Linked DNA regions of Herbiconiux aconitum. The protein of the gene in region 2 binds, or shares a complex with, the protein of the main gene of each other region. Links are inferred from orthologs where the notes say so. Each region holds a gene or a part of one and is shown on either strand. Other genes may lie near its edges.

Region 1 (3,049 bases), on a different replicon or contig from region 2:
CTTCGACGACGAGAGGCTGGATGCGGGGGCGGCGCCCGAAGCGCAACCTGTTGCGCCGGCACCCGTCGCAGCACCTGCGACGCCGGTGCCGCTCGCCGCTGTGAACGGCGAGGTGCACGTCGGTTCGATCGTGGTGCTGGAGCGGGAAGACACCACGACGCTCGACCGCGACGACACGACCGTGATCGAGGTCGATGCTGCGGCGGTGCTCGAGACGGGTCGGGCAGCCGTGCTCGACGACCTCGAGGAGGTGGTGCAGGCTGCACCCGAACCCGAGTACGTCGTCGACACCGAGATCACCCTTCCGCTTCTGCCCCGGCCGGCCTGGGCCGATCGATTGGCCGTCTTCGACCTCGAGACCACAGGCATCGACGTCGAGACCAGCCGCGTGGTGACCGCGAACATCAGCCTGCTGGATGCCGCGGGCCAGGTGGTGAGCCGTCGTGACTGGTTGGCCGATCCGGGTGTTCCGATTCCCGAGCAGGCCACCGCGGTGCACGGCGTCAGCACCGAGCACGCGCGAGCGGCGGGTCGCCCGGCGGCCGAGGTGGTGGCGGAGATCGTGGCCGAGCTCCGCCGAGTCTTCGACGAGGGCTATGCGCTCGTCGTCTACAACGCTCCCTACGACCTCACGCTGCTCAATCGCGAAGCGTCACGACACGGCAGTGAGCCGCTCGACACGCCTCCTGCGGTGGTCGATCCGCTGGTGATCGACAAGCAGATCGATCGTTACCGGAGGGGCAAGCGCACGCTCGAGGTGTCCGCCGCGTTCTACGGCGTGGCACTCACGGATGCCCACGACGCCGGTGCCGACGCCATCGCGGCGGGGCGCGTGGCCCAGGCTCTGGCCTCGAAGTATGCGGTCGACCTCGACCTGACGCTCGAGCAACTGCACGCGGCGCAGGCAGCTTGGCATGACGCCCAGTCCGACTCCTTCGAGGACTACATGCGCCGCACCCGCGACCCCACGTTCACGTCCCGTCGCGGATGGCCCGAGTCCCCGCGCCCTGCCTGACCCGCCGTCCGCCCCTACCCGCTCGGTCGGCCCCAGCCGCCCCCACCCTCACCCAAACGACGGAGTTTCGCCCCGAGAACCCGAAGCGACGGAGGCACACTCCGCGTGTCGCGAAGAACTCCGTCGATTCGCACCTGGGCGAACCTGCGCGAGTCGACCACGAGCATCCGCACCTCCTGATCGAGGTGCCAGCCGCCGCCGGCTCCCATCGCGATCGCAGGCCGCGGGCCGCGCTCGACGACCTAGGGTGAGCGCGAGGCCGCGTCAGCGACCTCACGCGAACATGTCGCCTCGCGCCGCAGTAGCGGCGGCGCGAGCAGTGAGCGACGCGCGACCGCAGGCCGCGCATCGCGGGAGGCGCAGGAATAGCAAGAACCCCGCCGACCGGAGTCGACGGGGTTCCCGTGCGTTTGTGGAGACGGAGCTTACTTGCTCGCGCCGCCGAAGCCCTTGTAGCGGCTGTTGAACTTCTCGACGCGACCGGCCGAGTCGAGGATGCGCTGCTTGCCCGTGTAGAACGGGTGCGACTCCGACGAGATCTCGACGTCGATCACCGGGTAGGTGTTGCCGTCTTCCCACTCGATCGTCTTCGACGACGACACGGTCGAACGGGTGAGGAAGGTGGCGCCGGACGCGAGGTCTCGGAAGACCACAGCTTCGTACTTCGGGTGGGTGTCAGTCTTCATAGTGGAGTCCTTGTTTACACAGTGGTGATTTTTGAGCACAGCGGGGATGAAATCGTGGGCCACACGGGCCAGCTAGACAGTTTAGCAGATCTGATTCCGGATGAGCGTCAGGATGCGCGTGCCGTGTAGCGGCCGTCTTCTTCGTTCAGCGTGATCGGAAGCCCGAAGGTCGTCTCGAGGTTCTCGGAGGTGAGCACCTCGCCGATCGGGCCGCTCGCGACGATCCCGCCCTGGTTCAGGAGCAGCGCGTGGGTGAACCCGCGCGGGATCTCCTCGACGTGGTGGGTCACCATCACGATCGCGGGCGCCTCAGGTGCCGAGGCGTAGCCGCCGAGCAGCTGCAGCAGCTCCTCGCGAGCGCCGAGGTCGAGCGACGCGGCCGGCTCGTCGAGCAGCAGCAGCTCGGGGTCGGTCATCACCGAGCGGGCGATCTGCACGCGCTTCTGCTCGCCGTCACTGAGCGAACCGAAGAGCCGCTCCGAGAGATGGTCGAGCTTCCACTCGCCCAGCACCCGTTGCGCCCGGCGCAGGTCGATGTCTTCGTAGGCCTCGTTCCACCGGCCGGTGACGGAGTAGGCGGCTGTGAGAACCACGTTCAGCACCGTCTCGTTGCCCGGGAAGCGGCGGGCCATCGCGCTCGACGCGAAGCCGACACGCGGGCGCAGCTCGAACAGGTCGACCTCGCCGAGCTTGCCGTCGAGCACATGCACGGTGCCGCCCGAAGGATGGTTCATCGCCGCGGCGATCTGCAGCAACGTCGTCTTGCCGGCGCCGTTCGGCCCCAGCACCACCCATCGCTGGTCGCCGTCGACCGTCCAGTTCACGTCGGTGAGGATCTGATTTCCATCACGGATGACAGAGACGTTCTGCAGGTCGAGCACGTTGGGCATGAAAGAAGTTTATCGGGCGGCGTCAGGTGTATTTGACGAACGGTGCTTGGGTACCACATCGCCACTTCCCACGATGCGCCGGCCTGCGGCTGGCGCGTCGCTCATTGCTCGCGCCGCCGCTTCTGCGGCGCGAGGCGACATGTTCGCGTGCGGTCGCTGACGCGGCCGCGCGCTCACCCTGGGTCGTCGAAAAAGGCCCGCAGCCCGCAATATCGTGCTCCCCTATCAGGCTCCTGGCTTGCTTCCGCCGACCCTCAGTCGCCTGGCTGGCTCCCGCCGGCTACGGGCTCACCCCACGAGCGACCGGTAGATCCCCGCCGTCTGGGCCGCGATCGACGACCAGCTGAACTCGGCCTCGGCTCGGGCGCGTCCGGCCTCGCCCATCCGTGCCGCACGCACCGGATCGGTGACGACCTCTGTCAGCGCGCGCGCCAGGTCGGTCACGAAACGGTCGGGGT
Region 2 (2,945 bases):
CCGTGATCCTCTTGTTCACGGGAGGCTTCGTGCAGACCCTGAACTTCCTGCTCTGGATCGGTCTGATCCTCCTGGTCTTCGCGGTGATCGTCTTCATCGTGCGAGCCGTCTCGGGCAACCGGAAAGTCTGACCCTCATGCCCGATGACGAGCAGAGCGAACCCATCATGGTCGGCAGCGACGACGCGTCCGTCGTCGAGAAGGCCGAGGGCATCATGGCGCAGGTGAAAGCCGACGCCGGGGATGCCTCCGAGCCCGAGCTCGTCGACCTCCTGCGGGAGCGCTTCGCCGACGCGGGCATCGAATCCGACGACCACGACCTCGCCCGCATGGCGCGGTGGATCGCCGGAGACGAATAGAGGCAAGAAACGCTGATCAGGAAACGCTGATCACAGCGACCCGCGCATCCGATTTGCACTGGATGCGCGGGTCGCTTACTCTGTACGAAGCCAAAGACCGCTGGTCATCGATGTGCGCGAAAGCAACCATCGATCGAAGTCTCGTGAGAACGAAGACCCGCGCAGGTGCACGTAGTTAGTTCGAGCAGGTCTCCTGCTTCTCCTCGCTCCGGCCCTGTGCCGGAGCTTTTCTGTTTGTCTGAACAGCTTGTGAGCCTCCGTACAGCAGTCGTCCCGGCTGAAACTGACTACTACTAGGAGCGCCATGGCGAACAAGGAAGCCTCGGTAGCCGAGCTCACGGAACTTTTCCAGAGCTCGACCGCCGTTCTGCTGACCGAGTATCGCGGTCTCACGGTCGCACAGCTCAAGCAGCTGCGCGGCTCCATCCGTGAGCACGCGTCATACGCCGTGGTAAAGAACACGCTGACCAAGATCGCGGCGAACAACGCCGGCATCTCGTCGTTCGACGACGAGCTCGCCGGTCCGTCCGCGATCGCGTTCGTTCACGGAGACCCCGTGGCCGTCGCCAAGTCGCTGCGTGACTTTGCCAAGGCAAACCCTCTGCTGGTCGTGAAGGGCGGTTACTTCGACGGTAACCCTCTGACCGCCGCCGAGGTCACCAAGCTCGCCGACCTCGAATCCCGTGAAGTTCTGCTGGCGAAGCTCGCCGGTGCCTTCAAGGCTTCGCTGTTCGGTGCCGCATATCTCTTCAACGCCCCGCTGTCGAAGGCCGTTCGCACGGTCGATGCGCTGCGTGAGAAGCAGGAGTCCGCTTCCTGAGCGCAGGCTCGTGAGCGGTTGAACTAACTACCAAACAAGGAGAACATCATGGCAAAGCTTTCCACCGAGGAACTGCTTGACGCATTCAAGGAGCTCACGCTCATCGAGCTGAGCGAGTTCGTCAAGGCATTCGAGGAGACCTTCGAGGTCACCGCGGCTGCCCCCGTCGCCGTCGCCGGCGTTGCCGGCCCGGCCGCCGCTGCCGAGGAGGTCGAGGAGCAGACCGCTTTCGACGTCATCCTCGAGTCGGCCGGCGAGAAGAAGATCCAGGTCATCAAGGAGGTGCGCGCACTCACCAGCCTCGGCCTCGGTGAGGCGAAGGCTCTCGTTGACGGCGCCCCCAAGGCCGTGCTCGAAGGCGCGACCAAGGAGGCCGCTGACAAGGCCAAGGCTCAGCTCGAAGAGGCTGGCGCCACCGTCACCCTGAAGTAGTCTTCTCTCCTTCCAACGGATGCCCCGGGCCACTGGCTTGGGGCATCCGTCGTTAACTCCTCGCGAGGAGCGCCAGGGAGGCGGATGCGTGGGCGGCCGCCTCGGAGCGGGTGGGGGCCGGGGTGAGGTCGAGCAGGCGGCGGCGGTGGGGCTCGCCGAGCAGCACGGAGTAGAGAGCCGCCGCACGGGTGGGCGTGTCGCCGCCGGGCGGTAGGTAGCTTGCCAAGAGGTCGATCGAGTGCAGTGGTCCGCTGGCATAGAAGGTCTGCGCCAGATCGGGGAAGCGCCGCGCCTCGGCGATCACCGACCGGTGCAGGGCGACCGCGGAGTCGGAGTGCAGCACCATGACCATCTCGGTCGCCACGTCGATCAGGGAGCCGGCATCCGTCGCCACCGCTCGGATGTGGTCGTGCTCTCGCTCGACGGCCGCAGCGAACAACGCCGCCTTGTCGCCCACGTCGGTGTAGAGGGTGCGCTTCGTGACTCCGGCGGCGGCCGCGATCTCGTCGAGGCTGGCGGCGCCGAAGCCGCGCCCCGCGAAGGTTGCGACGGCGGCGTCGAGGATGCGTTCCCGCCGCACTGCGCGCTCGTAGGCGGTCGGTCTGCCGCGCTTCGCCATCCGGCCTCCCCGCTGTTCAGGGTAAATGATACTATCTAGTGTCATTAAAGGAGGCTCGCATGGCCCTGATCGCACACGTCGCCATCGTCGACGACTGGGAATCGGCACGCAACCTGGGGGAGTACGAGGTCTCCACGCGCGGTGTGAGCCTCGACGAGGCGGGGTTCGTGCACGCGGTCGCCCTCGACGGCGTGCGCGGGGTGCTCGATGAGTTCTACGCCGACATCCGCTTCTCGCTGCTGCTCGTCGTGCTCGACACGGATGCGCTGGCCGCCGCCGGTCTGCAGGTCACCGAGGAGACCCCCGGCTTTCCGCACATCCACGGGCCCATTCCCACCGACGGCCCCGCTGTCGTGGCCGAACTGCCGATCGACCGCGCCGCCGGCGACTTCGTGGTGCCCGACCTCAGCCGATTCGCGGGCGGGGACGCGCCGTCGACGAGCGCATGATGAGGGTGGCCGGCAGCACCGTGTGACGCTTCGGGGGCGTCCAGCCGGGCTCCTCGAGCTGGCGGATCACCCAGTCGACCACCTGTTCGCCCTGCAGATCGGGCCGCTGCTCGATCGAGGTGAGCCCGAACATCTCGGCCAGGGGGTGGTTGTCGATGCCGATCACCGAGAGATCGTCGGGCACGGAGATGCCGAGCTCGCGCGCCGCGAGGATGACCCCGATCGCCACCTCGTCGGCCGCGGCGAAGATCGCCGTGGGGCGTCGAC

Evidence for each region.
Region 1: rplL (region 2) and N1027_RS14880 share a complex: the UniProt entries of both Escherichia coli proteins name them as parts of the 50S ribosomal subunit. The link is inferred for Herbiconiux aconitum from one-to-one orthologs.

What each region holds. Positions count from the first base shown.
Region 1 is NZ_JANLCM010000002.1:706,500-709,548, forward strand. The notes cover bases 72-3,049. They hold N1027_RS14880 (type B 50S ribosomal protein L31), read right to left. Parts: upstream 1,702-3,049; coding sequence 1,441-1,701; downstream 72-1,440. Other genes in these bases: N1027_RS14875 (exonuclease domain-containing protein), read left to right, coding at 72-1,015; N1027_RS14885 (ABC transporter ATP-binding protein), read right to left, coding at 1,809-2,591; glgA (glycogen synthase), read right to left, coding at 2,880-3,049. Also shown: more of N1027_RS14875, read left to right, coding at 1-71.
Region 2 is NZ_JANLCM010000001.1:409,754-412,698, reverse strand. Bases 45-2,918 are described here. They hold rplL (50S ribosomal protein L7/L12), read left to right. Parts: upstream 45-1,226; coding sequence 1,227-1,610; downstream 1,611-2,918. Other genes in these bases: N1027_RS01825 (LacI family DNA-binding transcriptional regulator), read right to left, coding at 2,635-2,918; N1027_RS01830 (DUF952 domain-containing protein), read left to right, coding at 2,289-2,678; N1027_RS01835 (TetR/AcrR family transcriptional regulator), read right to left, coding at 1,663-2,229; rplJ (50S ribosomal protein L10), read left to right, coding at 663-1,178; N1027_RS01850 (hypothetical protein), read left to right, coding at 137-358. Outside these bases: more of N1027_RS01855, read left to right, coding at 1-44; more of N1027_RS01825, read right to left, coding at 2,919-2,945. UniProt on the Escherichia coli protein: The binding site for several of the GTPase factors involved in protein synthesis (IF-2, EF-Tu, EF-G and RF3). Is thus essential for accurate translation.